Regions from separate parts of the Paenibacillus sp. EKM206P genome, predicted to be linked through region 2. Evidence: riboswitches for the same ligand, from Rfam matches in the RefSeq annotation. Region 2 holds a riboswitch; the other holds the start of a gene.
The links. A riboswitch is a leader RNA that binds a small molecule or an ion and turns the genes downstream of it on or off. The one in region 2 is predicted to bind FMN.

Region 1 (16,318 bases), on a different contig from region 2:
GGAAGCCGCGCTTCAGGAGGCTCAGACCTATTTGAGCTACACTACGCTGCGTGCGTCTGAGGATGGAATCGTAAAATCCAAGTCGCTTAGCTTAGGTGAAATGGCTAGTGCAGGGTTCCCGGTTTATACCATTGAAACTTCGACACAACGTTGGGCTAAATTCTATGTACCTGAAACGTCTCTGAACGGTCTTCAAGCAGGGGATACAGTCCAAATTAAATTGCTGTCTGGCGGTAAGGAGCTGAAGGGTAAAGTCATTCTGTTAGAATCGGCTGCTGACTTTGCCATTCAAAAACCGAGCCAAAGCTCCGGTGACAAGGATGTCCGTTCCTTCGGTGTTAAAGTAGCATTGCCAGACCTTGCTGCATCGGTTCCAACAGGCTCCACGGTTCTGTTTACAGGCAAAGGGGCGCAGTAATATGCAGGATTCACAGGAAAGACTTCGTATCCGCGATGTGTTTCGCGAGGAATGGCTGAGCATCTTCCGGGACCGCCGCTTTATGGCTATTCTGCTGATTACGCCGATTGTGTATACGATACTATTCGGCTTCCTATATTCACATCAGCGGATTACCGAGATGCCTGTCACCGTGTACGACGGAGATAATTCGCAACTCAGTCGCCAGATCATTCAGGCGTTTGATTCGACCGATTCATTTGCCGTTACACGGCAAGCAAACAATCAGGATGATGTAGTCCGTCAAGTAGAGACTGGAGAAGCTAAGGTCGGAATCGTCATTCCCGACAACTTTACTACTCGGCTTAAGCATGGGGAGAATCCACCCGTGCTCACGCTGATTGACGGCAGTAATATGATGTATTCCAATAGTGCCAGTCGGATTGCGAATCAGGTTATTAGTAGCGTGAGTGCCGGAGTATCAGTCAATTCCATGAAACAAAAGGGAATGAACGCCGATCAGGCCGCATCGACGCTGACTACCATCCCGTTCCGATCCAGAGTGCTATTTAACCCGGTATATGATTATAAGCTTTTCATGCCCCTAGGGGTTATCTCTGCGGCTCTCCAGCAGTGTTTGCTGCTTGGTATCGCGTTGTCCTGCACGCGTGATAAGGAAGCAGGGACTTGGGGGAGATTTGGCGCATGGAGAAATACCCCTTGGCGTTTGGCTATTGCCAAACTGGCACCGTATTATGCAGCGGGAGCTTTCAATGTGCTGACTGTATTCAGTATCAGCGCTTTATGCTTCGATATTCCGTTTAGGGGACAGGTATTGCCGTTGATTTTAGTGTCGCTGGTTTTTAACTTTGCCTTGTGCGGATTAGGCTTCCTGTTCAGTCTCTTTTCCAAAACCAGAGTAGATGCGACCCAAACTCTGATGCTGATTGCTGTTCCTTCCTTTATGCTGTCAGGCTATACGTGGCCATTAGAGGCAATGCCCGGCTTCTTGCGGGGGCTTGCTGAGATATTGCCACTGACGTATTACCTGGATGCTGTACGGAACATCACGCTCAAAGGACTGGATATCACATACATCTTCAAAGATATGATTGCTCTAGGCGTCATTGGTTGTGTAAGTCTGCTGGTGTCTTTCGCGATCTATCCGTTATTCTTTAGACAGCACCAGACGACAGAGCAGCATGCCGATGTGTCCGCTCAAGAAGGATTCACGCTAAAAGGCTGAGAGCAACTCTAAATATTGGATATCACAAAAAGGCAGATCAGGAGTAAACCCTGATCTGCCTTTTGCTTGTTCGTATGGTTTAAAAGCAGAAAAAATATTATTGCGGCGGCTGAAGATCCTCGATAGAATCAATCGGCACATAGGATGGAACGACAAGTCCGGACATAACGCCAGTCATGCTGGTTCCGATGTCATCCACCTTATCCTTGTATTGAGCCCAATAATCAGCATGCGTCAATGGAAGCCAAGCGGCTGCGGTAGCATCTACACTTCCGCTGGCCACGCCAGTCCACATCGGGCCGATTTCCACTTGCAGAGCTGTTACTTTATAGCCCAATTTTTGTTCCAATACATATTTCAATACGTTCGTACTGGCAATTTCAGAATCCCAAGCAGCGTAGCTTAGCTTCAAAGGATCGCCGTTGACGGGCTGCAGACCCTTGATCCATTCCTGAACCTTGTCAGGATGTTTATCAGCCCAATTCTTGGCAGCCTGCTGTGGGGCAGTACCGTCCTGAATCGCGATCATCACTTCACCCATATCTTCAGCAGTCCACTTAAATCGGCTTAGAAATTCATAAGCCACAGGAGCATCCTGCTTCAAGCCTTTGCGGGCGATTGTATGAATTTCTTCCTTATCACCGTACGCCTTTTTAGGATCTTTCAAGTATTTCAAATCATATTTATTAAACATCCAGTGAGGAGTCCAACCTGTTACGACGATAGGCTGCTTGGCTTTGATAGCTTTATCCAGTGTAGCAGTCATAGCAGCTCCAGAGCTTTCAAGCAGCTTCCAGTCGGATAAGCCATAGTCATTCATAGCTTTAGCGGTCAGCTTCATTAGTCCGGCGCCAGGGTCGGTACCGACAATGCGGTAGCCGACCTCTTTGCCAAAGTCCCCAGTTGTGGCGGAAGCCGGAGCCGCTTCGGCTCCGTTATCCTGCAAATCAGTAATCGATTTAACATCCATGTAAGCTGGAACGACCAATCCGGTTTTAACACCGCTCATATTAGCCCCAAGATCGTCGAGCTTATCCTTGTATTTAGCCCAGTAATCCGCATGTGTTAACGGCAGCCATGCAGCCGGTGAAGCATCTACATCACCACTAGCGACACCCGTCCACATAGGACCTGCTTCAACTTGAAGTGCGGTTACTTTGTAACCCAGTTTGTTCTCCAAAATATAACTTAGCAAATTGGTGCTGGCAATTTCAGAATCCCAAGCCACATAACTTAGCTTGAAGGTGTCACCATTGACAGGTTGCAGTCCTTGAGTCCATTCCTGAACCTTGTCGGCATGTTTCTCCGCCCAATCCTTGGCAGCTTGCTCAGGACTGGTTCCGGCTTGAATGGCGACCATCATTTCACCCATATCTTCTGGTGTCCATTTGAAACGTTTTAGAAACTCATAAGCGATAGGAGCATCCTGCTGCAAGCCTTTACGGGCAATCGTATGAATCCCCTCGGCTTCACCATAAGACTTCTTAGGGTCTTCCAAATATTTGAGATCATACTTGTTGAACATCCAGTGTGGAGTCCAACCTGTAATAATGATCGGTTTTTTCGCTTTAATGGCTTTGTCCAGTGTGGCCGTCATAGCTGCACCGGAACCTTCAACCAGCTTCCAATCAGACAAATTGTAGTCTTGAATTGCTTTGGCAGTCGATTTCATAATGCCTGCCCCGGCATCAATACCGATAATTTTGTAACCGACTTCTTCGCCAACCGGGTTGGCAGCAGCGTTACCTTTGCCAGATGCGGAATGATCTGTACCCACAAAATATTGGGATGCACCAGCGATCAAAATGACAGCTGTAACTGCAGAAGTAATCCATACTTTTTGCTTGCTGGATACGCGGCTTTTGCCTTTTTGCGTAGGTTTAAACAGGTTTTGCGTAAAACGGTCAAGCACAATAGCCAGAACGACAACAGCTAAGCCGGCTTCAAAACCTTTACCGATTTGCAGCTGTGTCACAGCACGGTACACAACAGCACCGATGCCTTCCGCACCGATCATGGAAGCAATGACAACCATAGACAGTGACAGCATAATCGTCTGGTTAATACCAGCCATTAAGGTAGGCAATGCAAGTGGAAGCTGAACTTTGAACAGCTTTTGCGCAGATGTTGAACCAAAAGCGTCTGATGCTTCGATCAGCTCACCCGATACTTGCATAATCCCCAAGTTGGTCATGCGAATGGTTGGGGGGATAGCAAAGATAACAGATGCGATAACACCCGGCACAACACCCAGGCTGAAAAAGGTAACCGCTGGGAGCAAGTACACGAACGCAGGCATCGTCTGCATAAAATCAAGTAAAGGCGTGATAATGCGTGATGCCGATTTACTGTATGCACACCAGATCCCGATGGGAATCCCGATAACAATGGATACGAGCGCAGACGTGATGACCAGTCCGAGCGTATTCATTGTTTCACTCCAATAACCAAGATTATCAATCAGCAGGAAGCCGATGACAGTAAATAGCGTAAGCTGAACCCGCCCGATCATAAAGGCGATAATCCCGATGATTACGATGAACACCAGAGGGTGCGGAAGCATGAACAGGCCTGAGAAAAAGCCAACTACAGCTTCTATAATGGAAGAAATAACATTAAACAATCCAGCCAGATGAATACCCATCCAGTCTACAATGGATTGAATCCACTCAGCGATTGGCAGTTTCGGTATCATGGGCATTCACCTCCTTCGTAGTGGTAACATCTCCACCAAGTGCGCCGAGCAATGCTCCACGGACGATAACGCCCAGCAGCTTTTGCTTGTCATCGACCACAGCCAGCGGCACCTTGGACGAGCTTGTAATTTCAAATAAATCATTAATGACTGTCTCGGCAGCAACCTGCGGTCCGTCCGTGATCAAAATATCTTCAATTTTCAAATTATTGCGCAGTGCATGAACAGCATCCTCGGCGTTAATAACACCCAGTAGCTTTTTGGTGCGGTCAATGACGAACAAATTGGAAATCCCACGCTCCCGCATCAATTCCAGAGCCACACGCGGACCACGATCCATGGTGATGGTTTCTGGACGAAGCATGACATGAGCAGCCGTCAATACCTTGGACAGATCCACATCCTCGACGAAGCGGGCTACATAAGAGTTAGCCGGTTGGATCATAATTTCTTCCGGTGTACCGATTTGTACGACCGCACCGTCTCGCATCAATGCAATCCGGTCACCAATCCGCAGCGCTTCATCCAGATCATGGGTGATAAACACAATGGTTTTCTTCATTTTATCTTGAAGCTCCAACAGCTCATCCTGCATGTCACGGCGAATGAGAGGGTCCAATGCACTGAATGCTTCATCCATCAGGAGCACTTCAGGGTCATTAGCCAGCGCCCGTGCCAGACCGACACGCTGTTGCATACCGCCACTTAATTCATCGGGCATTTTATCGCCCCAGTTTTTAAGACCAACCAGTTCCAGCGCTTGTTGCGCCTTTTCCTGACGCTGTGCTTTTTCTACCTTTTGAATTTCAAGACCATATTCTACATTTTCTAGTACAGTCCGATGTGGGAACAGGGCGAATTTTTGAAAAACCATGCTGATGGTTTTACGACGAACTTCGCGAAGTTGTTCTTTGTTCATCTTACGGAGATCTTTGCCGTGGACCAGAATTTCACCAGAGGTAGGCTCAATCAAGCGATTTAGCATTCGCACTAAAGTAGACTTGCCACTGCCCGATAGCCCCATAATTACGAAAATTTCACCTTGCTTAATTTCCATGTTGGCCTTATTGACACCAACAGTAATCTGTTTTTCTTTGGCCAACTTTTCCTTGCCCCAGCCTTGCTCCAGGAGCGGAACACCTTGCTCTGCGTGAGGACCAAAGAGTTTGCTGACATTTTTGACTTCCAAAATCGTCATACATACACCTCTTCTTTCTATACTTTGCTTGGTATTAACCCCATGTTGCATTAAGGATTGAGTATAAAAATCATAATTCTGAACATCCTGAACGGTTAATGACAAAATTAATTGTAACAGAAGCATTGCTTACATTTCAAACAAAAAAACTGTTCATAAAGTACGTACAGAAAAAACTGTACAAAGTTTCCTTCGATATGCTCCTTCGTTCTATAGAATGCTCAAACATTCGGAACTTTACAACCGATAGTGCTTTTTTTAAAATAGACAATGAAATATAACCATAAGAAAAAGATTTATGTATATCCATAATTTAAAAAGTTTACTATCATTAGCAATTTTGCGAATTATGATTTTGAACGACCCATGCTGTTGTAATATAGACAGAAGCTTTGCTTTTGAAACATTTCATTTATTGTTGAAAGATTTCATATATTGCGTCAAAGCTAATCTTTTACGGGTAAATCGTTCATACTAGGTTGTGCAAAATGCTCTAAAATTAGGAGGTTGCAAGCATGAGCTTGTACCAGTTAGGTGATGAGCAGCAGGCTTCGCTGCAAAAAATTCGCAAACGTGTCATAGAAGCTATAGGTAAAAACATGGACCTGTATGGGATTACTTTGTCTGCGGGGCATTTATACGGTTTGCTTTTTTTTGCGGATAAACCAATGACGCTGGACGAGATGGGCCGTGAAATGGAAATGAGCAAAACGAGCATGAGTACAGGAGTTCGCACATTATTGGATCTGAAAATGGTAAATAAGGTATGGAGCAAAGGCTCACGCAAGGATTTGTATGAAGTTGAATATGACTGGCATCAAACATTTACTGACTTCTTCGCTATTAAATGGAGAAAAGCGGTAGAAACAAATTTACTGGTACTGCGCAAAGCCATTGATGAGCTGGACAGATTGATGAATCAGGGTGAAGAGTACGAGGAATTTAAGGCGATTCTTCAGCAAGATCGTATGAAAATGAAGCAGGCCGTCGCTTATTACAAGTGGCTAGATCGACTAATTGACTCTATGGAAAGCGAAGAAATTTACAAGCTGATTCCAAAAGAAGAAGTTCGGGATTAATCGCTATTTCCCTATCTTGTTTATAAAAATGCCGGAGCGCAAAAGTGCTTCCGGTATTTTTTGGTTTGGCCGTGTGCAAAGGGTATAATAGAGATATGTAAAGATTGATATTATACCGTTGTGTTGAACATACGAAATAAAGGGGGCTTCATAATGGAAAGTATTACGGTACATACTCGTTTAGGTCAATTACGTGGGGAAACGGGAAATGGATATCATGTGTGGAAAGGTATCCCATATGCACAGCCTCCTGTTGGAAAACTACGTTTTCACGCGCCCCAGCCTTTGGAGTCTTGGGAGGGTGTGCGGGCTGCGACGAGTTTTGGGCCAATCTGTCCGCAACCTATGCCATCCGCTGAAAGTATGACTGGAAATCTGGTGGAGCCGCCTGAGCAGTCAGAGGATTGCTTATACCTGAACGTTTGGACACCTGCTTCGAAGACTCCTGAGAAGGGACGTCCAGTGATGGTGTGGATTCATGGCGGTGCCTTTGTCACGGGGTCCGGGATTATACCTTTATATGACGGGGAACGCATGGCGAAGAATGGCGATGTTGTGGTTGTTACGATCAATTATCGATTGGGGCCGTTAGGATTTTTGCATCTGACTCCAAAGGGAGATGGCCTGACCTCTAATGCGGGACTACTGGATCAGATCGCTGCGCTGGAATGGGTTAGGGATCACATCTCTGCCTTTGGCGGCAATCCGGACGAAGTGACGGTGTTCGGTGAATCAGCAGGCGCGATGAGTATTGCCGCTTTATTGGCGATGCCAGCAGCTAAAGGACTGTTCCAGCGTGCAATTTTGCAGAGCGGTGCGTCGCAGGTATTGCCAACTTCACAGGCCGAGCAAGTGACGGCTGTGTATCTACAGCAGCTGGGTGTGGACACTCAGCATCCAGAGAGGTTGTTTAGCCTGCCGACAGATGCGCTGATGCTAGCGATGGCGAAGACGCATGAAGTCATCGGACCAGGGATGGCGATGATCTATCAACCCGTTGTGGACGGTGTGACCTTGCCAGATGTACCCCTGTCTGCAATCGCGCAAGGTTCAGCAAAGCAGGTTTCCGTTTTGATTGGAACGAACTTGCATGAGGGGGGCTATTTCATCCGAAAAGAATCCCATCTAATGAACAAGTCGACAGCGAGACAGGCATTGGAAATGATGACGGGCATGTCAGACATCGGCGACCTGATAGAACCTTTTCCGGTTACGATTGAGGGACAGGCGCAAATGTTGACCGATCTATTTTTTTGGCGTCCTGCGTTGGCTCTTGCTGTTGCACAGTCGGCGCATGCGCCTGTATGGATGTATCGTTTTGATTGGACATTGCCGGGGCATCCTACCTTTGGACAAGCGGTTCACGGTGCAGAGATTGCGTTTGTTTTCGATAATCTGGAGCTGCTAGATAAGCTTGGATTAGAGATTCAACCTTCGATGCAGAAGCTGGCTCAAGATATGCAGCAGGCATGGGTTGCTTTTGCACGTGATGGGAAGCCAGTGCTGTCCGAGGGGGCTTGGCCGATGTACGACAGAGAAGAGCGGACTACAGCTATTTTCCATCAGAATATTAAGGTGGAGCACGACCCTGAAGGAGATAGACGCCGTCATTTAACCGGTCAGATGACCCTATAAGTAACAAGAGAGAGCATATCAAGAACTCAAATGTAAAAAGCCTTCGCCCGTAATTTGTATACGGACGAAGGCTTTTGTTAGTAGTAAGTTAAATCTTAAATCGCTTAACCAGCTGTTGCAAATCCTGCGCCATGTTGGACAACTCCTGTGACGAAGAGGCAATTTCCTCCATAGCTGCCATTTGTTCCTGAGCAGCAGCAGATGTTGTCTGCGAGCTGTCCGCCGAATTGCGAGACAGGCTTGCCAAATGGGTAACAGTGGCGGAGACTTCCTCTGTACTGGCTGAGATTTGTTCAGCAGCAGCGGACACACTTTGAATTTGTTCCACGATATGAGAAGTAGAGCGCTCAATATTCGTAAATGCACCTTCTGCATCTTGGCTAATACGCATACCTTCACCTACCTGGTTACGAACATTACCGTTCATGGTAGCGGTAGAGCGTTGAATCAAATCGAGCATCTGAGTAATAATCTGACTGATGGAATCCGCGCTTTCCTTGGATTGCTCAGACAGCTTGCGTACCTCTATAGCGACTACGGCAAATCCACGCCCGGCTTCGCCAGCTCTGGAAGCTTCAATAGACGCGTTCAGAGACAACAAATTGGTTTGCTTGGCAATGGCGGCAATAGCCGTATTCATCTGCTTCGCATCGTCCGAGAGCTGGGATAGCTCATCCATTAAGCTAGCCGTTTGGCTGACAGCCTCCAGAATACGGTCCATTTGGGTCCGTACACTACTGATCATTTGGCTGCCTTGAGCCACATCATGCTCGGTTTGTCCTGCTGAATCCACGATGGAGCTTGCCGATTCGGCAATGGTGCTGACACCCTTCGCCATTTCTTCAACGGCATTAGCGGTCTGCTCGGATGCCTCGGCGCTGGTGGCTGCATTTTCCGCGGATTCCATAACCGTTTCCGCTACATGTTGTACGGACTCCGTCGTTTGCTCTGTGCTTTCCTTGATTATCAGGGAAGAGGAAGCAAGTCGGGAGGAGGTTTGGTTGACCTCTGAGACCATCGTATGCAAGGAATGCGTCATCTGGTCAAAATTCTGTGCCAGTTCGCCGAACTCATCCTTGCTGGATAGATTAACACGTTCGGTCAGATTTCCGTCACGGACGATGCGTGTTCCTGCTTGCAGCTTGCGCAGCGGAATTAAGAATGAGCGGACCATAAGCACAATGATGATCGCCGCGGCAAGTATGGAAATAACAATCACAATCAGGCTTTGTTTCAGAATTGGTTGGGCTGCATCACTATAATCCTCCAGATCCGACAGTGCGACAATGCTCCAACCGGTGAGAGGGTCCTTAAGTGTAAAGGCCAGCATATCTCGATTCATAAATTGAATTTGCGACATGGAAGGAGTATCATTTTCGACGGTTGTCGCCACTTCGGGAAGTCCTTCTATGGCGTCAGCCGCTTTTTTGCCTGTCTTGTTGAAAGCTGTTCCAGTCCCAGATACAACTTTATGTTCAGAATCAACAATAATGAGTCCTCCGCGCTCACCAATCTTAACAGACTGCAGACTTTCACTCATTTTGTCCAGGTTCAAAGCCAGGGCAACAGCTCCTTCACCGTCCTCCAGCGTTCCCGATATATTAACGACTAAATTCCCTGTCGTGACGCTGGCAACTGGAACACCGACGAATACTTTACCCTTTTCCAGCATCGCGTTTTTGTACCATTTTCTCTCCCTGGGATCATAATCGGACTCCTGTTTTTTCGGCGAACGTATGTATTGCCCCTTCTCATTGCCGAGAAGCGCTGCATCTAGCTCGGGGTGAGCCTTGACGATAACATCTAACTTTTTCTGAAGGGTCTCTTGGTTGGTACCAATGGAATCAGAATTGATTTCAGTGGTAAGCACGTCCAGGTCTTTCATAATAGGCGCTACATACTGATTGACATTGCTCCGGATCAGATACAGATTCGTGTATACGGAACCGCCCATTTGCTGACTGAGTTGTGTCGTAGCCCCCTGATAAGAAAAGTACCCGATAAGTACGCTCGGAATCAATAACACAGCTAAAAAAGATATTATTAATCTTGTCCTCATTAAATAAAACTGCTTGAGAAACCTGTTCCACCACGGAACTGTTTGTTTTGTTTTAGTCATAGTTCTTGCTCCTCTGTGTCTGATGATCACTACATTGTTTTATTCGACATAAACCGACGAATTTTATAGATGTAATCATTGGGAAACGAGAAATAGTAGCATATTTTAGACACTTTTTTTGAAAAACAGGTCTAAAGAACTATGATTAATATTAATGCGAACACATAAAAAGCCAAATCGGAGATGCAAAAGCATCTTCACAATTTGGCTTGGGTGAGTCATGAAGGGGACATTGAACTGTTAATTTTTTTGCTGACGTGAAATCATAAAGAGCGTAATCCAGATGAGCATAAAACCAGTCAATTGCGCTACAGTAACGATTTGCTGAAATGCGATCCAATTAATCACGACCCCCACCATGGGAAAGCTCAATTCTGCCATCGTAGCATAAGACGCTTTGGTCGTACTTAAGCCTTTGTAATACAGCAATAAGCTAAGAAGACCCGGAAGCAATGCCTGCAATAGCAAGTTGATAATCACAGCTGCGCCTGCCCATGTACCGGCAGGCATATTCCATGGCGCATGCTCTACAGAGGTGAGGACAATCAGCAGAGGGAGCGCCACCATGAAGCGGAGGGAGGTTACCGTTTCATATTTCATTGAACGAAGCAAGTAGCTTCCCATGACTGTCGAACCGCCCCACAGAACCGCTGCACCCAGTGCAAGTAGACTACCGACCTGGGCAAAATCACGAACATGCCCGAAGGGGAGCGACCAACCGAAGGTCAGAAGATACGTCCCGAACAGAGCGACGACAATTAATAATCCAAAATGACGCGGCAGCATTTCCTTCAATATAACGCGGGCCAGAATAATAGCGACCAATGGTTGAAGCTTCTGGAGTAAGAGTACAGCATTCAGATCACCGTTGCTGAGCGCCATGGTAAAAATCACGCTGGCCAGAGCCGAGCCGCCCCACGAGACGAACAAAATAGCGAAAACTTGACGAAGCCGTACCGCTTTGAGTTCCTCACGATGTTTCCACAGCATCGGTGTCAGAGCAAGGAAAAGCAGCATATGCTCCATTAGTACAATTTGTGTTGAAGTAAATGATTTTAGCAAAATAATACGAAACAGCGGATCAGCGCCCCACAAGGCTGCTCCTATTGCGACCAGCCAAAAACCGCTTTTCATGTGGGAGCTATGATCAAAACCTTTGGATGTTAGTACAGTAGAAGATTGACTCATACTCAATTAGCTCCTTGCGAATACAGGACCGGTGGCACAAAAACCCCCGTCCATGGCGAAAGCCATGCAAGACGGGGGTTGATCAAATAAACTTGCCGCTTTATGCAAGTTAAATGAAGTTACTGCAAAACCAATAAGCAGCATTCATCCACTTCGCGGCATGTTGATATTTCGATCTTCTTCCATCCGGACTTTACCGTCGGCTTTGGCATCTCACCAAATCAGTCTGTATCCTGTTGCTAGATACAGAGTCGCGGGCTTAGCTCCATGAGCCATACCGCCGGTTGGGAATCTCACCCTACCCCGAAGATCCTTATTCCGTTTTTTAATTTCTCCTATAGGATATACCTGTTTTAGAATGAAGTCCAGTGAAAAATGTGTGTATATCTAACAATGATTTTCATCTATTTTTCGAAAGCGTTTTACTAAGTTACATACTACGAAGCAATATCCTTATACTCAATACGTCGAATCGCAGCATAAGCCACAAGCATTCCCAGTATAGAGAAGCCGATTTGCACGGGGGCAATGGAGCTGAGTGTAGCGCCGTTATTATTGGAGAAAAGCAATGCTACAATCAGAATTGAGGTCACAATGGTGGTGGGTACAGAGTATCTTCGCATCCCCATATACAGCGGAATCAGCCCCATAAAACTGGCAGCAACGGCATTGATCAGCGTCCGTGCTGATTGTTGACCCAGTATCGAAAGAGTAAGGTTATCGGGTACAATCAAGACAAACTGGTTGAGCAGATGAATAGCAGCCGTAATGATTATTTCCGAAATAATAATAGACAAGAAGGTAAACAGCAGCACAACCAAGAGCTTGGCGATCATCAGCTTCTGACGGTGAATCGGATACATGAACAGGATCGTAATCGATTTGGACTTAAATTCCCCTACGATAAAGCGGCACAGGAGAACGGAGGCAAACACAATAAATGTGGCTCTGACCAGCATGTCCATGAGATCGAGAAGCTGAGTGTACTGTGTAAATTCGGGTATTCCTGTACTTTGGCTGTCCAGCGCGATGATACAGAGCAGCCCAAGAATGCATGCATTGGCGATCAGTGCTGAACGGATATAACCCGCCAGATGAAATTTTTTGAGCTCCAGTTGCATCAACTTAAGCATGAAGATCACCTCCGTTTAACAGCCGCAAAAAGTAGTCTTCCAGCGTACTGCTTTTCTGATGAATGGAATCCACTTCTATATCATTTAAAATGAGCGTCTTCGTAATTTGCTTCTGCGGTACATTTGAATCGTAAATACGTATACTCTGTTCATTGAGCACCCTTATATTATTCAGATTCAGATGATGGGAGAGGACGTAGGCCGCCTTTTTACAATCGTTGGTCGTAAATTCAATGTATTCCGTATTGGTTTCCCGCACCTGCTCCATCGACACTTCCTCAATCAGCCTTCCGTGATTAATCACGCCTACCGTATCCGCAATCTGCTCTATTTCCGCTAAAATATGACTGGACACGAGCAGAGTCATCCCATATTCCTTGCATAGCATGTGGAATAATTGGCGGATTTCCTTGATTCCCACGGGGTCCAGACCATTAATCGGTTCATCCAAAATGAGTAGCTCTGGCTTAGTCGCAATAGCGCGGGCAATCCCGAGGCGCTGTTTCATTCCCAGTGAAAAGTCTTTTACCGACTTGTCACCCGCATTCTGCAAGTTCACTAATTCTAGGGCATCTCGGACAGCCTGCTTATTATAGTAGCCCATGTATTCACAATGAAGTTCCAGATTTTGCTGCGCCGTCAGCCTGTCATAAAAAATCGGGTATTCAATAATCGAACCCATCCGTCCGAGCAGATGATACGACTTTGGCGTTAATTTCTCACCGAATAATTCAATTTCACCCGATGTCGGCTTGAGTAAATTCGTAATCATTTTCATTATCGTTGTCTTGCCTGCCCCGTTGGGGCCGAGAAAGCCATAGGTTTCTCCCTTGCGCACATTCATGCTGACTCCTGCTACAATTTCGTTGCCCTTCAGGGCTTTGGTCAACTGATGTGTACGTATTACGTAAGTCATGGGTGTTCTCCCTTCGTATACTGCTGATAATTCAAGGATAAAGGGCGAAATGTTCATTTTTCTTTCGTGATTCTTACAAATTTATTAAGTTGAGTATGTTGAGTTCGATTAATAGTTGATTTTCTTCAATGTAAAAGAGAAGACTGTCCGCTCATAAGGTCTACTGGTCAATTGAATTTCTCCGTTCATCGTTTCAACCAGACGTTTGGCAATCGTAAGGCCCAGTCCGCTGCCTTGTACCGCCTTATTGCGGGAGTCCTCCAGTGTGTACATACGTTCAAAAACTTTATCTTGCTCAGATTCCTGTATGCCTTTGCCACGATCCCATACCTCTATACGCACTGTATCCTGCTGTTCTGACAGCGTCAGGCCTAGCGTCCGTCCATCTGCCCCGTAGCGAATGGCGTTCGAGATCAGATTATTCAGCACCCGCCCAATCGCTCCTTCGTTCCCCAAGGCATGAATGGGGTACTCCGGGATCTCAATATGCACAGTAAACCCCTGTGCAGTCAGCAGGTCATAAAACTCTAAAATGCTGCGTCTGCACAGTTCTCCCACTTCCAGTCGTGTCAACGGAATATCCGTATCATTAGCTTCCAGTTTCGCCAAATTAAAAAAGCTTCCGATCAACTCAATCGCTTCGCTTGTCTTTTGATGAATTTTGGATAGCAGCTTTATACGTTCTTCCGGCAAAATAGTCGGATCGCCATCCAGCATCTCGGCATATCCAAGCACAACCGTAAGCGGGGTCTTGAGATCGTGTGAAATGTTCGAAATCATTTTGCGCATAGCAATTTGGCTACGGTTGTAATCTGCAGACACTCTGAGATTCAAGTCCAGCAGTCGATTAATTTCCGTCATGAGTCGTTGCAGTTCAACGTCACCTGTGACATATAGCAGCTTTTCCGCATGATTCACCGTCACTATTCGCTCTAGTAGGGCTCGGATATCCCTTATTTTGCGCTTATTGGCCATACGCTCCCGCCAAAGCCATACTATAACGACTGACATGATGAGACCGACAATCCATTCAGAAATGTTTTCGATGTTCATATCAGCCATTCTCCCATTTGTAGCCAATGCCCCATAGCGTTTTAATGTGGACAGGATGAGAGGGATCTTCTTCAATTTTCTCACGCAGGCGGCGAATATGGACGTTAATCACGTTCTCGTCGCCCATATAATCGTCCTTCCAAATAAATCCGTATAATTGTGCTTTTGTAAATACCCGGTTTGGATTGGCTACAAACAGCTTCAAAATATCGGATTCTTTGGCTGTTAGCTGAATTTCGTTTTCATTGCGTATGACTGTAAAATGATCAAAATCAATGCACAGACTGCCGTAGGTCAAAACTTGTGCTTGCGGCTGTTCCTCCTGCTGTTGCTGACGGGCATATGTAGTAGATCTTCGGATCGCGGACTGAATACGAGCGGTCATTTCCAGCATTGAAAAAGGTTTGGCAATATAATCGTCTGCCCCAAAGCCCAGTCCAAGCGCTTTATCCACGTCGCTGTCCTTGGCTGACATAATCAGAATCGGGACGGCGCTATGGGTACGAATTCGTCGAATCACCTCCATACCGTCCACCTTCGGCATCATCAAATCCACCAGTACCAGATCATAGGTATGACGTTCAAAGGCAAGAAGCCCCTCTTCCCCGTCATAGGCAGTGGTTAGGCTGTATCCTTCCTTAGTGAGTGCTTTAAGTAGCATTTCGGCAATGGATAGATCGTCTTCAATAAGTAAAATATGCTGTGGCATAGGTGTGGAACACCCCTAATTTTTAGATTAAGCTCGTGTGACGAACTGTACCTGAATTATATAGAGCAGTGGAGGGGATTTCCATAAAAAATATCCAAAGAAAAAATGGAAACTCCCTGGATCGTCCCAGGGAGTTACGTAATCAGCTGTGTCTGGCAATATATCTTTCCTCTATTATACTGAAAGAGTTTATAATCCGGTGTTTGGAATACGGTGTTATGATATACGTGACATGCTTTATGCAAGAAATCAGGTATGTCTAATCACGAGCTACGGCACAGGACCGTCAATAAAGGAGAGCAAAGATGTTTGTCATACGGGGAACACAAAAACTGCTGAAGGAATGGGAGACTGAACCACTTCAAGTTGACATTTATCCGCCTTTAAATAGTTGGCATGCCAGCTTATTTTTACTGAATCGAAGAAAAAATATAGTGTTTATGCATGATATATCCCGCTTAAGCATCACGCTGTTTGGGATTAAAAAATCGCAGTACAAAAACTTGCCGACTCTTTTTATACAAGCCTTGAAGGAATTAATGATCAGCGAAGGGTTTGATGAGCAGATCGTGAAGGCATACACACAGGAAGGCGAGCAGATGCTGGCAACTACGACGAATAGACATAGTGTGTTGGTAACCTTAGATGAGATTATATTTATTATGAAGGAACTGGATATGGAGCATGGGTGCGAACTGGAAAAAAACCAGTGGAATAACCGGATTGTTTTCAAAACTGTTGAATACAAGTACCCTGTTGATGTTTTTAAAGAAGTGCTGGAAAAGCATTATAAACTAGAGCGTATTTGAGAAATTTATGATTTTACGAAATGAGTTCCATTTATTCCCTCTGTCCTATATAATCTAATATAGTTCTAAAAGACTATATAAAGAGAGGTAAGGGGTAAATGAAGATTAAATTAAGAAATAAAACTGGAATGATCAAGGAAC
Region 2 (16,318 bases):
CCACCCATATGAGATGAATCATGGCTGATTCCTCCTTTTCCCAATGATGTGACACGTACAGCTCTATTTCCTGGTTGCCCTATGCTCCAAACAAATTTTTAAGGATTTCGTTCCATCTGCTCGTCCAACCTCGTTGCTGAGTATTGTTCGCAGGTTCCTGTGCAGTTGGAGTCTCCTTCTGTGGCTGTACGGTATTTTGAGCAGGCAGCTTACTACCTTTTGCATACACAGGAACAGAACCGATAAGTTTACCTTCCAAAAGGAATTCAACCCGTCCTCGTAAGCCAAAAGATACGTCCGCTCTATCGGCAGAAGCGGAATTTTTATACAACACCAGTCTTTTGTGCAACTGGGTTTTCTCGCCATCATGTAAAGGATAGGCAAAGCTTGTACCTGTTAATAGTGGGTAACCATCGATAGGTTGCTGCTTGTCCGTAATCGGAATGAGCGGATAATATCGGAATCCGTAATCAAGCATACGGGCATGATCGTTCCAATCGTCCCCGTCATTCAAGGTAACAGCAGCGAGCTGACGACCGTCCCGTGTAGCCGAACTGACCAGACAGCGAAACGCTTTTTTGGTAAAGCCTGTTTTCACCCCATCAGCTCCGTCATACAGCCGCAGCATTTTGTTTTTATTGTGCCATGAGTAATCCCAAGAATCGTTGGGATTCGGTGCTTTTTTTAATTCTGTTTTTACGATACGGGCAAAAGTTGGATTATGCAGCGCATAAGCAGTAAGCCGGGCCATATCATTGGCTGAGGAATAATGTCCCTCGGCATCCAGCCCGTGCGGATTAGCAAAATGTGTATGGCTTAGCCCAAGCTGAACCGCCTTGTCGTTCATCAAATGAACAAATCCCTCTTCTGTCCCCCCCACATGCTCAGCAATGGCAGAAGCGGCATCATTACCAGAACGGAGCATTAAGCCGTACAGCATATTTTCCAATGACATTTGTTCACCCATTTGCAGAAAAAGCGAGGACCCTTCTTTGGCATACGCGGTTGGGCTCACCTTTACCCGGTCCTGCAAGCGTCCATGTTCAATAGCCACGATCGCTGTCATAATTTTGGTCAGGCTGGCAATACGTAGCTCCCGGTCACCTTCGGTAGAATAAATGATTCTTCCTGATGTGACATCAATTAAAGAAGCAGCCTGTGCATGGGTTCCTAATGCGGGCGGCGCTACTTCTGTTTTTATCGCTCCCCGAACGGACTGCGGACTTAGCAACGTAAGCGGCAATGATAAAATAAGCAGTAGTACCAGCGGCAAAACAAATGCGCGTGCCTTATTCAAGAAATGGCTGTGGTCCGCGTGAATGTGTTGCTTTTTTTTAAACATTTGGATTCCTCCGGTTTTAAACAAGTCTTGTACCATTCTATGTCCAAGCTGTTCAAAGTATGTCCACCTTTATAACAGAAAATTCCTTTACAGGACTAGCCATTAGCTGCTCCTTTTTGGCTTTCTTTCTACACAAACCAAGCAACATGCCCTCCTGAGCACATATATATTAGTTACTAAACGTTAAATATGGATCGAGGGGTTATAACATGCAGCGACTACAGTTTGAAATGATTTTAAGATCGCGGATTGTAGAGTCCGCAGAAGCATTGCATCGAAGCGGTGTATCCTTTGCCACTTTTGCTACCGCACGTTGCAACCCGCAATTTTGGAATTTAACGGAAAAAGGTGGCTTTCAGATCAAAGCAGGTGTCACACCAGCCCAAGGCATCAGAGATATCTTTTTAAACGGACATCAATACGCTTTTGAATGTGCAACAGCTATGGTTATTGTGCTGTACAAAGGAGTGCTGGATTCCATTCTGGAAAGTGAGTTTAATCGGATTTTTGCAGATATGCTGCTGTATGACTGGCACTATGACAGCGACCTCAGGCTCATACAGCAGGAAGGAAGTCATAAAGCGGCTCCTGGCGATATTCTGTATTTCAACAATCCGGATGTGTCGCCTGAAACATTAGAATGGAAAGGAGAAAATGTCGTTAAGCTGAAGGAAGACTTGTTTTATGGACATGGGATTGGCATCTTGCCGGCGAAGGGTATTATCGATTCCCTGAATCAACATCGTCGACCGGAAGCCACGGTATCTGCTTATTTGACGGATGAAGTGATCTATCCGGACTTCATCTACCTATCGCAGTTTGCTGCCGAAGGAAATCGAAAAAATGAAATCTCCTCGCTGCATACTTTGTATCAACTGGAATACTGTCACCAAATACATGCTGTCATTGGGGGAAGGCAGTTTATTCGGGGATAGGCCCAAGTACAAGCAGAAAAGAAGGTATTCCTTAGCCTATACTCGGCTTTGGGATACCTTCCTGAGAGAATGCTTTTAATTTCAATAACTTTTACAAGTAAGCCGGGCCAGAATTACTGTGATCCGTAGCAACATCTACAGGTACCTGTGGGGGGGGAGTCTGCAAGTCGCCGCCTGAATTCCGGAAGATAGACTGAACCTTATCAATCAGGTATGGCGTGGAGTCAATCAGCTTCTCAATCAGATGCGTTTGATTGTCCAATGGAACGATTTGTGCCCCCTGTTTGCCAACAACCAGAAAAGCAATGGGATGAATAGATACACCACCACCGCTACCGCCTCCAAAAGGATGCCCTTCCTTCCCGCTATGATTACCCGACGCCGAAGAAGTATGAAGTGCCTCTTCGTCTACGTTAAAATCACTTCCCCCGGCAGCGAAACCAAATCCCACCTTACTGATTGGCAAAATAACAGAACCATCGGGTGTTTCCACTGCGTCTCCTACAATCGTATTCACGTCTACCATGGCTTTGATGTTTTCCATTGCGGTTTGCATGAGCCCTTGAATCGGGTGATCTGACATGATTTATTCCTCCTCTGCTTATCTCAAGCGTAGACTGCCTTTTCTTTCGCTATTGTGCGCAGGGGTTCAAGGAAATATGTATGTCATTCGATAGTTCAGAAAGGATTGAGTCTCACCTCTCTCCACTGTTTATCATTCATTGTTAGCTTGACGATCCGCCGCATTTTTTTTGAAAAAAACCCATTTCCATGCCTCCGGTCCACCCGGAACGCGCCATATGCGGTAAGATAAGATGAGCATGGAGAACATTAAATAGCCGAGCGATACGTTTGCTTCACAGTTCAAAGTGGTGGTAAAACGCAAGCGATCCACCCAATAGGGCACAACATACAGCTTAGGGGTACAATCCATGCGTACAAAGCTTGAAGCATAACCGATCAAGGTTGTTTTTAATCCCCACAAAATACCAGTTGAGGTAGCTGTATATGCCGCGTCAGCAAGACTAATGTTGGTAGACCATTCCACTTTGGACATCGTCACATGTGCCAATGTATGTCGCAACCATTTATTAAAGGATTTCGTTCCCTTGAGCAAAACCCGTATATCATGTATAAATTGCTTGATTTTTACTGTATCAATATTACCGCTATCCACGGAAGCATCCGTTTTATGTATGTTTTTGTTGCGATCTAGCCGATAGAGAAGCCCTTTTTTCAACCCTGTTATGAGAATGGCCGGCACATCGTAATTCATTTTTATCATCCCGTATAGAAATCTGATCTCTAGATGCGCCCGATCATCATTGTCATGTTTGGCAATATTCAGCTTCAAACGAATACGAGAGAGCAGAACTGCCAGTACAAGTAATATAACGACGATGATGGCGATACTGATCCATTTCCACACTGGCGTGTCCTCCCTACCTTTTTGCTATAGAATATCATGGCAAAAATAGTATGACCGTTCGCCGGAAAATCATGCATCTTAAAATACCAACAGCCAGCCCCCAACGATATGAGGACTGGCTGTCTGTTTGAACTTTTACATAAGTGAGCCGCAAGATCCGGAGCAACTTTATTGGAATTCAAGATCTAGATCGTTGGCCGCAGGCTGGCTACTCTCCAGACGCTCGAACAATAATTGAGTCTCTTCCTCCAAATTGTCCGAATTCTCGAACAGCTCCGGTTGCGGTAGATCTGCCAGAGAGCCCAGACCGAAATAATCCAAAAATGATTTCGTCGTTCCGTACAATATCGGCCGTCCGATGGCTTCAGCTCGACCTTTCTCTTCAATGAGCTCCTTGTTGACCAGTGTATGTATGGCCCGCTCGGATTTAACCCCCCGAATCTCTTCGATTTCAACTCTTGTAATGGGCTGGCGGTAGGCCACAATGGCCAGCGTCTCCAAAGCAGCTTGAGACAGTGACGCACGTGCCGGAGAGTATGCGAGCTTTTCAAAGTAAGGTGCATGTTCGGATAAAGTTGCAAGCTGATAATGACCGGCAATACGGACAAGTTGCAGGCCTCTTCCCCCCTGCTCCATGTCCTGCTTCATATCTTCCAGGCACTGTTCAACCAGCTCTTGCTGCTGCTCTACAATGTCGGCGATCTGCTTGGTGGACAACCCTTCCTCTCCTGCTAGAAACAGCAGTCCCTCAATAATTGATTTCAGCTTCAGATAATCCATTAACCCGTAAATCCCCTCTCCACTCCATTACAATATCATCGAAAAGCTTCTCCTGATAACAGAAAATTTGCTTCATTTTCATCAGTTCAAGGATAGCCAAAAAGGTCACAACCACTTCATGCCGATACATATCCTCATGCATCAGCTTGGAGAACAGCAGCCGTCCTCCATTCCCCACCATCTCTAAAGCCCCGATAACTTGCCGGATACGGTCCTTGACTGAAATTTCGTCCCGATGAACACGGGTTACCGTCGTACGTCGTTCTGCTTTGCGCAAAGCACGCTGAAAGGCTGCGACCAAATCGCTTGCATGCAGCCCATGCACCGGATTTACGGGTTCAGTGGGCAGGAATGCACTCAGATCTTCTGGCTCTTTGCCATAAATTAGACTCCGCTCCCACTCACGTTCACTTAGATGGCGAGCAATCCCTTTATATTTACGATACTCCACCAGCTTGCGGACCAGTTCCTCACGTGGATCATAATCCTCTTCCTCATAAAAATCCAAATCGTCATATTCCATCACAGGTGGCTTGGGAAGCAACAATTTACTCTTAATGGATAAGAGCGTCGCCGCCATCACCAGAAACTCGCTCGTAATGTCCAGTTCCAGCTCCTGCATACTGTGCAAAAAAGCCATATACTGATCAGTAATATCGCTAATCGGGATATCCTGAATGTCGATTTCGGCTTTATCAATCAGATGCAACAGTAGATCCAGCGGACCCTCGAATGTTTCCAGCTTGTAGTTTACGACTGTCAATGTGCTTCCCCCTGCCTTACTCCAATCATCATTCAACAATACCTTTCCCTATAGCACTTATGCTCTGCGTTATCAATCCCTCTTTCTGTAGTATATACGTCATCGCCTTGCTTAACAATCCAATCCCTTTTTTCCCCTTGCAGTTTATACCGTTCTATTCAGCTATTCCTATCATTAAAATTGCTTGCCGAGATTGGCCATTTCAATCGCAGCCAGTGCTGAATCCCAACCTTTATTACCAGCCTTCGTACCTGCTCGTTCAATAGCCTGTTCAATGTTTTCTGTAGTCACTACCCCAAAAATAACAGGTACTCCCGTTTTTAGGCTGCTCGCTGCCACACCCTTGGCCACTTCATTGCAGACGATATCATAATGTGAAGTAGAACCACGGATGACCGTACCCAGCGTAATTACGGCATCATATTTGCCGCTTGCAGCCATTTTTTGCGCAATTAGTGAAATTTCAAATGCACCCGGAACCCAGGCTACATCAATTTCATCTTCCTGTGCACCATGTCGTTGAAGTGCGTCAATTGCACCGCTTAACAGCTTGCTCGTAATAAACTCATTAAATCTGCCCACCACAATACCATATTTTAAACCGTTCGATACAAGATTACCTTCTAGAAAACGTGCCATAATTAATCAACCTCTCTTAATTTAAATTATTTACAATGACAAACGACGACGGTAGTCCACCAAATGCTGAATACTGATCAGCTTCAATTGATGTCGCTTAGCGACCAATGCCAGATCAGGCAGGCGGGCCATTGAGCCATCTTCCTTTATAATTTCACAAATGACTCCAGCAGGCTTGAAGCCACTGAGTCGAGCCAGATCAACAGCCGCCTCCGTGTGACCAGCACGCTGCAAGACACCCCCATCGCGAGCAATCAGCGGGAACATGTGACCAGGCTTGCGGAAATCACTTCCTGTGACTGCTTCGTCTGCCAAGGCGCGTACAGTCAAGGAACGCTCGGCCGCTGAAATCCCCGTTGTTGTCTCCATATGATCTACCGATACCGTAAAGGCAGTACCGTGGAAATCTGTATTTTGCTCTACCATAGGATGCAATTCCAAGGCCTCGGCTCTTTGTCGTGTGATCGGCACACAGACCAACCCGCGACCTTCTGTAATCATGAAATTAATGACCTCAGGCGACGCTTTTTCAGCCAAAGCGATAAAATCGCCTTCATTTTCTCGCTGTTCATCATCCACTACAATGACGACCTTACCGTTTTTTAAGTCCTCCAACGCTTCTTCGATGGAATCCAAACGAATCTCTTCGTCATGTTCCAACTCGCCATGCTCTATGACGTTTGCCATTGCACTTGTTTGGCTACCTCTATCCATAACACTTTCCTCCTTATGTCTTGTGCCACGAATGCTCCTAAACAGGCTTACCATTCAATATCAGGCAAAGCCGTGTTTCGCCAAATAGTCCAAACTGAGAGGAGTTTTTTCTACTCTCTCCGCCTCCGCTGCACCTCTGTAATCTAAAAGCTGTTCTACATATTTGCCCAAAATATCGCATTCGATATTGACGGTATCCCCCTCACGTTTGGCTTGTAAGGCCGTTTCGGATAAGGTGTGGGGAATAATGGATACGGCAAAGGTATCTCCCGTACGCTGTGCGACTGTGAGGCTTATACCATCAATTGTGATTGACCCTTTGAGAAGAATATATTTAAATAATGTTTGATTTTTAGGCTCAATTTCGAACACCACTGCATTCTGGTCTGATGTCACCCCGCGAATCGTTCCCGTCCCGTCCACATGTCCTTGCACGATATGTCCTCCGAACCTTCCACTCGCCGCCATCGCTCGCTCCAGATTGACTCGGCTGCCGGATCTCAACTCTTTCAGATTAGTGCTACGAAAGGTTTCCGGCATCACATCAACCTTAAAGTCTTTCGTACCGATCTGTATCGCCGTCAGGCAAACGCCATTCACTGAGACACTGTCTCCTATTTTTAAATCGCCCAACACCACGGAACCCGAAATCCCCAGCACCATCGCTTCACCGCTTTTGGAAATGGTTTGAATACGACCCACTTCCTCGACCAATCCGGTAAACATGCCTTCACTCCTTTCCACTACATCTCAGTTTATCCCTAATTCATCAGCTATAAGCGCAAAAAAACCCCAGTTCGGATTCAATCCGTCATGGGGGTGATGAGAGTCACATTTGTAGTATACAAGCGCAGTTCATTTGCATCTTAAGACGACATGAAATCATAGGTTTGCCAATAGAAAGCATGACTGAGTATACAACCAAATACGCTCAGAACACCCATCAAAAAGAAAGCTTAAGCAAGCTATCGCCCGATGCTGTCCTACAACGAAATAAGCCGTACGCACAATTGGGTATGCTAAAAATCGGCACATGTCACGTCATGCACATGCGCTTCGTATCCTTCTCCCATCCAGACTATACTGTCGGTCCCGGATTTGCACCAGGTCCACCTTCTGCTGATCATTCAGCATCCGGGTCACGGACTAAGCCATGCTGTTTCTCACAAAAACGATCCACAAACATGTCATCACCGCCGGTGGGGAATTTCGCCCCGCCCCGAAGGATCTTGCTCTTATTTAATTGAATTAACATTAAACTTGTTACGTATATTAGCACCGACTTCTAAAAAAAGCAAGTTATCAAATAGAAGCTCCTGCTTTGGTTTTGACATATTGGCTGGAGAGTTCTTCAAACCAGGTTTTATCGTTCATATGAAGCGCCAAGTCAATCAGATCGGCCAGTTCCTCGACTCCCAGCTCTGTTGCATGATCAAAGGTAATTACGGCTGAAGCAACCGGTCCTCGCCCTTCCTCAGAACATGCTTCATAATCCAGTCGTACATCAACATGTCCGTCAATAAACTCGCATTTTAGAAAATAAATAATTTCGCACATTAAAATGGGGCGTACTTGTGTTTCTAACACGCAATCCATCACCTTGGCAGAATAATGCTGGTTCGTCAGCGTAAATTTGTGTTCTGTCGCTGCCAGCGAGGTCCGTCCAAAATCATCCGTAAACTTGAGTTCCACTGGCTTGATGTTCATAACCTTAGGGATCTGTTTCTTTATAATTTCGATTATTTCAACTGTATTCAGCTTAATCATTACCTGCACCTCATTGCATCTTAAAATTCAGAAGAAAACTTTTTAACGTGCCTCTTATAGGCCTCCACTCCTATATCGGAAATCATTACCTGTTTTTTTATGCTTCAACCCATAAACGACAAAAAAGATTCTTTGCGCAATAAGCGCAAAGAATCTTGATCGAGCCACTACAGTAACAGCGGCTAACAATGTTAATCGATGATTATGCAAAAAACAGGATTATAGCTCTGAAATTTCATGTTTCTTTTTCAGGATAGTCCAGCGACGCTCAATCTCCTGTTCAAAGGTCGCCAGCGTAGCCTCCTCCTTAATAAGATGCTTCGTTTTACCCATTAATTTCAGCCATTCAGCAGCTGGAATTCGTTTTCCTTTGTCCTCCGGATTGTACGTAATCGTCGTACTGCCTTGCTCTATTTCGTACAAAGGAAAGAAACAGGACTCGACTGCGGCGCCCACAATGCTGGTACCCAGTCTGTCTTCGGATTTCCAATTCAGCGGACAGGCGCACAGGATTTTACCATAGGCCGTACCCACGTTGTTTGCATACCATTGAGCCTTGGCTGCTTTACGCAGCATATCCTGCGGATGACTTTCAGCAGCGGTAAAAGCATACGGAATGTTACAAGCAGCCATGATTTGCACGGTATCCTTGTGATGCCCTTGCTTTCCTTTTTGCATTTTACCTACACCCGACGTACTGGTCATGTGACCGAGCGGAGTGGAGTAAGATTGCTGTGAACCTGTATTCATGTACCCCTCGTTATCATATTCCAGCATGATTAGCTTATGATTACGCAGAGCCGCACCAATCGCAGAACCCATACCAATATCCATCCCACCGTCACCACTAATCATGATAAAGGTCGGATCGTCCGACATCTCAATTTCATTACGCCGTTTCATTTCCATGTAAGCTTCTAGCGCTCCTGAAAGGGTAGCGGCCCCGTTTTGAAAAAGATTGTGGATCATCGGTTGTTTGTGTGATGTATATGGATACCCTGTCGTCGTCACATATACGCAGCCTGTCTGGAACAGCACGACAATATCCCCTTCAATACCTTTGAAAAACAGTTCCAGCGCAGACAATGCCCCACATCCTGGACAAGCTCCGTGGCCTGGTGAAAGACGCCGTGGTTTGGTTGTCAACGACCGCAAAGGGGGTACCTTGACCTTGAGCTTCCCGGTCTCCTCGTCCGGCGTAACCTGAATCAGACCCGTACGGTAATCATTACCACGTGGCGGCTGCATAACTTGCGGCATCACCTTGTCCGGTGAACCCGAATTAATTCCGTAGTAATCAAAGGGCTTCTCTACTCGTCCGGCCTCTGCCGCCTCGATTGCAAGCTGGAAGAACGCCTCTGCATCTTCTGCATAAAAATCTTTGCCGCCCAAGCCAAAGATACGGCTCAACACGAGTGTCCGATTCAGCGGGTCCTCCTGCAAGGCCGCTTTAATTTCATGCGTTAAATTACCGCCGTCTGCCCCATACGAGTCTGCACGCTCACCTACCAGCAACGCCTTGACATTGCGTAATGCTTCCCGCAGTTGTGCGGCTGGGAACGGTCGGATGATGTTCGGACGTATCACACCAGCTTTAATTCCGCGCGCGCGGAGTTGATCCGCCACATCCTTGGCCGATTCAGCCGCCGAATTCAACAGAAATACCGCAACCTCAGCATCCTCCATTTGATACAGATCTAAAATCGGGTATTCCCGACCGGATAAAGCGGCATATTCTGCTGCTACCTGCTCATATACTCCTTCTGACAGCTTCAGTGCTTCGGACAGCTGAACATGATTATTCGTCAAGTCATCGCCGTTCATATGCGCGCCCACAGTAACAGGATGATCAAAATCCGTAATATTCGGATAATTTAAGTTCGGGTTAGGACCTACAAAACCACGCACGGTCTCAGCATCGGCAAAATATTGCACTTTACGTTTTTGATGGGACGTATAAAAACCGTCATATGCGACCATTACAGGCAGCCGAACATCGCTGTGCTCTGCAATTTTTAGTGCCATAATGTTCATATCATACACAGCCTGTGGTGTACTTGCCGTCAAAATGACCCAGCCTGTATTCAAACCATAGTACAGATCCGAATGATCTCCGCGAATATCTAGGGGACCACTGACAGCTCGTGTCACCAGATTCATAACCATAGGAAAACGGGTACCTGACTGAACAGGTAACTGCTCCAGCATGTACAGGAAACCTTGCGAACTAGTGGCGTTCACCACCCTCGCTCCCGCTGCGGCAGCTCCATAACAAATCCCTGCCGATCCGTGTTCTCCGTCTGCTGCAACCAGCTTAATATTATGCTGACCTCTCGTTCTCATCTGATCTAGATACTGCGCTACCTCGGTAGATGGAGTAATCGGGAAATATCCCATCATATGATAATTAATCTGCGCAGCCGCCGTTGCTGCCATTTCATTACCGGATTCGAACGTTGTCACTTGCGCGGCGCCTGTCTGTTTGAGTTCTTCCTCCAGTTTTGCCATTACGCACGCCCTCCTTCATATACCGGAAATTGGTGGGCAACTCGATTCTGTTCAGCCCATCCCCATTGCTCGCGACGCGAGCTTAGTGCCCCCGATGGGCAAATATCTACACATTTCAGACATCCTTTGCAATACTGGTAATCAATCCCTTGCAAAAATGGCATCATTCTTCCGCGTTTGTCTGCTTGCTCTTCCCATACAAAACAGTAATCCGGGCAAATCGAATCACACTTGGCACAATGGGTACATTTATCAACTTCATATTCAGGCACATACCCCTGACGTGAACCACTAACATCTCTCGTTATGCTGTTTCCCTGAGTTGCAATAACGCCCCCCAGTAATTGCGTTTCGTATCCCAGCAATGGCTGCGGACGTTCAAAAACCCGATCCTGCGCGTCATCAGTAACCGGATATACGTGCAGTTCCATTTCATCATAACCACGGTTAAACGTACGCAGATTAGGTTCCACTAACAGTGGATTTTTCTTTTCAAAGGTACTGCGTATAACCGATCTCATCGCTTCCGGGTCCAGGAAGTCACAGACACGGAACAAGGCACCGAGCATGGACGTATTTAGTTTGGTTCGCTCTTCCAGTGCGATGCCCATCGCATCCACCACCGCTAATGTTCCGGATACCAGTCCCAAATCAGCCCGTATTTCTTCTGCTGGACGCGTGGAATTAACCACTACAATCCCATCCGCTGGCAGTCCGCTGATTACATTTACCGTTTTGTATAACGTTTCATGGAAAATGCCTACCACATGCGGTTGCTCAATCGGACTGTGATCCCGAATATCGACTTCTGGCTCACAGAAACGGACGAAACTTTTAACCGGAGTTCCCTTTTTTTCCGAACCGTAGGACGAAAAATTTGAAGCATTCAGCCCCAAACCAAGCACCCCGGTTTCGGCCAACATTTTGCCAGCCAGATTAGCGCCGAGTCCACCAATGGATTCCAGCCGGATTTCAAAAAATCCGAGTCGATTTGTGCTCGTTAAAATAGACAATGTGATAAGCCCCCTTCTTTTCCAATCCTTAACGAGTTTGAATACTCATATAAAAAAAATTGGAAATTGCATTCTTATGAAAAGGCTATCACAACACTTACTTTTCGAATGTGATCTTACGCACTGTAATGCCTACGTGATTGCGAAAATCAATAAACCGTCAAACAAAAGACAACAAAAGCCGCCCTGTCCAAAGACAGAACGGCTTAGGTGCAACGCTATTAAAAAAAGATCATGTAATTAACGGTAAAATTACACGTCAAATACTTTAACCTCTTTCATTTTGTCGCCTTGCTTTACAGCATCAATGAATTCCATACCTTTGGTTACTTTACCAAATACAGTATGTACTCCATCTAAATGTGGTTGTGGAGCGTAGCAGATAAAGAATTGGCTGCCACCTGTGTTGCGACCTGCATGAGCCATGGACAGAACGCCTTTGGCATGCTTTGTTGTATTCGTAGCTGTTTCACAGTCAATCGTGTAACCAGGACCGCCTGTACCGTTACCGATCGGACAACCACCTTGAGCAACAAAGCCAGGAATGACACGGTGGAAGCTCAAACCGTTGTAGTAACCGCTGTTTGCCAGCTTTTCAAAGTTAGCAACGGTGTTTGGAGCTTCTTCTGGGAAAAAGTCAATTTCGACGATACCGCCGTTTTCAAGATCTATTCTACCTTTTTTCATTGTTTGTATCTCCTTTTCAACCTGTTTTGAGAACTAAATAACATCAAGTTCCAGTTTACTATGAATTGCCGCGCTTAGCAAAGTCTTGTCCAAAAAAAAAGGGCCATTGACCCCGGTATATGATTACCGACTCAATGGCCTGCTTGATCTTACAATGTTAAAATCAGGACGAAACCGTAATCTTGGCGTTGGGCTGAACCGCCGGACTGGCTTGATCACGAACCAAGCGCTGTGGCACAACATCGTTGCGTACGATATCTTCGTAGGTTTCCCGACGCACCACCAACTCGGCCTCACCGTTGTTGACAAATACAACTGCAGGTCGACGTATTCGGTTATAATTACTCGCCATCGAGTAATTGTAGGCTCCGGTTGAGGCAACAGCGAGCAAGTCGCCGCTATTTATACGAGGCAGCTCTACATCCCAAATCAGCATATCGCCGCTTTCGCAGCATTTGCCCGCAATGGACACCGTCTCTTCGTTCGTATCCTGCGCTCGATTAGCCAGCATCGCTTCATACTTGGCCTGATACAGTGCAGGGCGTGGATTATCTGTCATCCCACCATCTACCGAAACATATTTACGTACTTGCGGAATATCCTTGATGCTTCCTACCGTATATAAGGTCGTGCCTGAATCGCCTACAATACTGCGTCCCGGCTCAATCCAAATTTCTGGAAGTTCATCGTAAAGTCCTGAAAAATAAGTTTTCACCGCTTCGCCGATAGCCTGCACATAGGTGGAAACTTTCAGCGGTGTGTCCTCCTCTGTGTAGCGAATGCCAAATCCCCCACCCAGATTAATCACTTTGAAAGAAAACTGAAGCTGTTCCTTAATTTCTCTGGAAAAAGCTGCAACCCGTTCAGCAGCCATTTGGAAGCCATTCACTTCGAATATTTGCGAACCGATATGAGAATGTACCCCCAGCAGGTTAAGATGATCTAGCTTGATAGCCTGTTCCACTGCTTGGCGTGCTGTACCGTTCCCAATGTCAAAGCCAAATTTCGAATCTTCTTGACCTGTGGCCATATATTCATGCGTGTGCGCCTCAACCCCTGGTGTAACCCGCAGTAAGATATTCACCTGCTGTTCCTTCTCAGAGGCAAGGGCCTGCAACAAATGCAACTCCATTTCGCTATCGACGACGAAGCAACCAATTTGCGCATCTAACGCCATTTCAATTTCTTCCGGTGTTTTGTTATTGCCGTGAAAATGGATTCGTTCTGCCGGGAACCCTGCTTGTAGCGCAGTAAATAATTCTCCACTGGAAACAACGTCAAGCGACATCCCTTCTTCAGCAGCTAAAGCGCACATCGCCATAACACAAAACGCTTTGCTTGCATAAGCAACTTGAAACTTCAATCCAGTTTCACGAAAAGCTTCTATGAATTCCCGGCAACGCCGGCGGACTAACTGTTCGTCAACAATATATAGCGGCGTGCCAAAACGCTCTTTCAAAAGCGTTGTATCACAACCGCCGATCTCCAAATGTCCATTGCTGTTAATTTTACTGCTTCCATGCAAATACATGTTCTGGCGCCTCTCTTTCTGGAACAAGCTAGTCATATTCCATCGAATGTTTACACCAGTATAGCAAAAAAAACATCAAGAACAATGGATTTTTATGCAGATCATTTATATTAATGCTCCTGTCCATTGCCTGAGTTCGAATCTGTGTCGGCATCCGTATGGGGCATACGCGTATTGTCCCTCGTTTTGTTAGATGACGGGCGGTTAGCCGCATCTAGTACAGGCATACGGAACAAGATGGAAGCTAACGCTTTGGCATTAAAAGGAATGAACGGCCACAAATACGAAGAATTATATGACCGATGCAGCGTCAGCATCAAAATGATCAGTGTCGTACCCACGACAAAGCCCGGTACGTGAAAAATCGCAACAGCAACCAGCAGGAATAGTCGAATCAGTCTATTTGCCAGCCCCAGCTCGTAGCTCGGTGTTGCGAACATTCCTATGGCAGCGACAGCCATATACAGCACGACCTCATTCACGAAAAGTCCCGTCTTAACCGCTATATCACCGACCAGAATGGCTGCGATCAAGCCCATAGCGGAAGCCAGTGGTGTCGGAGTATGCACAGCCGCCATTCGCATGAGATCGACCCCTAGTTCCACGATGATAAACTGTGCAATCAGCGGAAGATGTGCTTCCTTTTGAGGACCAATAAAATCAAGAAAAGCTGGTTTTAATTCGGGATTGATGACCATTAGCAGCCACATCGGAAGCAGAAACATTGAGGCGAATATGCCTAAAAAACGTACCCACCGCAAATAACTTCCCATAAAAGCGGTTTGCCGATTTTCTTCTGCATGCTGACACAAGTCAAAAAAAGTGGTAGGCAAGATCATCACGCTGGGTGAGGTATCTACGAAAATAACGAGTCTCCCTTCCATAATATGCGATGCCACGACATCTGGTCGCTCCGAATATCGTACTAATGGATATGGATTCCAACCTTTATTGATAATCGTCTCCTCTAATTGCTTATCGGCCAGCGGAATACCATCCAAATTAACATTTTTAATTTTGTCTCGTACAGTATCCACCATCACCTTATCTACAATATCGTCAATATAGCCCAAGCATACGTCCGTTCGAGTTCGGCGTCCGACCTGCATAGCCTCAAATTTAAGTCCTGGGTCCCGCAAACGCCGGCGTACCAGACCTACATTTGTAAGCATTGTTTCAGTAAACCCGTCGCGGGCACCGCGCACAACCCGCTCCAAAGAGGGTTCCTCTGGACTACGCACCGGATAATTACGGGTATCCAGAATAAGGGAAAAACGTTCACCTTCCATGAAAAAGGCACTCATCCCCGTCAGTACCTTGTTAATGACGACTGACATCTTATCTGTCTTCTCCACCTGAATATGTGGAATAAAGTTTTCGAAATACGCTTGTAGTCCATCGGAAGAGAGATTATCCGGCGTCAGATAGGTGAGCCGCTTTAGCACTTCAAGCATAATTTGATCCTTCGCAAAGGTATTCAGGAACAGATATCCAGTATGACGCCCTCCCAGTGTCATTTCCCTGAATACGACATCAAAGGTCTCCCCCAAACCTAATACTGTTTCAAGTGTATTCTTGTTATCCTTCATCCTCGGCGATATATTATCTTCGGCCTGCCAGTAGCGAACGGACTCCTCTACGTTATCAGATCGCTCACTCTCTTTTTTGTGTTTAAAACGTGCAGATTCCTGCGCCTGCTTTTCCTGCCATGGACTCAACTTTTCTTCGCCAGTATGATATTCCCTTCCGATTACCCCGTCTTCTTGATGCTGCTCCCGATGCTCTTGATCCGCTCTGTGATCCATATTCCTTGTCCCCTTCGCTTTCGTTGTTAACGGTTGTATACAAACCAGTCAAATAAGGAACCCGTCACCTTACCAAGCACCATTGCCATTAGCAGACCGAGCATATACACGGTCATGTGGAGTCGCTTGGCGAGTATAGGCAGGAGATTTAATACCTCCGTTAAAGCCGCGGCGAGCAAACCAATAAACACTCCGCAAAATAGCCCAGGTATCCATGTAAATATGCCCGGTAGTGGCAAGCAAATGTTCCAAAAATCGACCACAGTCCCCAGCACTGAACCTATAATCATTGCTTTTTCGTATGCACGTGATTTTTTATACGTACGGGTGAGTTGAGCTAATCGCGGCATGATATCCAGCACAATAAAAAAAGCAATTACACCGCTACCCACCGCAAGGCCCCCA

Region 1: linked by a shared signal. The riboswitch ahead of G9G53_RS01440 (DMT family transporter) and the one ahead of ribE (riboflavin synthase) in region 2 are both predicted to bind FMN.

What each region holds. Positions count from the first base shown of each region.
Region 1 covers NZ_JAAMNQ010000001.1:291,755-308,072, forward strand. Annotated here, with positions in the region: gene G9G53_RS01405 (HlyD family secretion protein) at 1-418, shown strand, start outside; gene G9G53_RS01410 (ABC transporter permease) at 420-1,643, shown strand; gene G9G53_RS01415 (glycine betaine ABC transporter substrate-binding protein) at 1,741-4,338, opposite strand; gene G9G53_RS01420 (quaternary amine ABC transporter ATP-binding protein) at 4,313-5,536, opposite strand; gene G9G53_RS01425 (GbsR/MarR family transcriptional regulator) at 6,052-6,615, shown strand; gene G9G53_RS01430 (carboxylesterase/lipase family protein) at 6,769-8,250, shown strand; gene G9G53_RS01435 (methyl-accepting chemotaxis protein) at 8,339-10,369, opposite strand; gene G9G53_RS01440 (DMT family transporter) at 10,610-11,557, opposite strand; FMN riboswitch at 11,728-11,872, opposite strand; gene G9G53_RS01445 (ABC transporter permease) at 11,995-12,690, opposite strand; gene G9G53_RS01450 (ABC transporter ATP-binding protein) at 12,683-13,606, opposite strand; gene G9G53_RS01455 (sensor histidine kinase) at 13,715-14,659, opposite strand; gene G9G53_RS01460 (response regulator transcription factor) at 14,661-15,368, opposite strand; gene G9G53_RS01465 (DUF6933 domain-containing protein) at 15,674-16,177, shown strand; gene G9G53_RS01470 (hypothetical protein) at 16,276-16,318, shown strand, end outside.
Region 2 covers NZ_JAAMNQ010000003.1:511,518-527,835, forward strand. Annotated here, with positions in the region: gene G9G53_RS09105 (nucleoside recognition domain-containing protein) at 1-22, opposite strand, end outside; gene G9G53_RS09110 (D-alanyl-D-alanine carboxypeptidase family protein) at 80-1,342, opposite strand; gene G9G53_RS09115 (protein-glutamine gamma-glutamyltransferase) at 1,552-2,277, shown strand; gene ytfJ (GerW family sporulation protein) at 2,369-2,860, opposite strand; gene G9G53_RS09125 (DUF2953 domain-containing protein) at 2,993-3,706, opposite strand; gene scpB (SMC-Scp complex subunit ScpB) at 3,875-4,486, opposite strand; gene G9G53_RS09135 (segregation and condensation protein A) at 4,455-5,249, opposite strand; gene ribH (6,7-dimethyl-8-ribityllumazine synthase) at 5,424-5,888, opposite strand; gene ribB (3,4-dihydroxy-2-butanone-4-phosphate synthase) at 5,919-6,602, opposite strand; gene ribE (riboflavin synthase) at 6,663-7,328, opposite strand; FMN riboswitch at 7,660-7,833, opposite strand; gene G9G53_RS09155 (IDEAL domain-containing protein) at 7,905-8,369, opposite strand; gene G9G53_RS09160 (thiamine pyrophosphate-dependent enzyme) at 8,589-10,877, opposite strand; gene G9G53_RS09165 (2-oxoacid:acceptor oxidoreductase family protein) at 10,877-11,890, opposite strand; gene G9G53_RS09170 (peptidylprolyl isomerase) at 12,143-12,577, opposite strand; gene lysA (diaminopimelate decarboxylase) at 12,741-14,108, opposite strand; gene G9G53_RS09180 (spore germination protein) at 14,219-15,913, opposite strand; gene G9G53_RS09185 (stage V sporulation protein AB) at 15,940-16,318, opposite strand, start outside.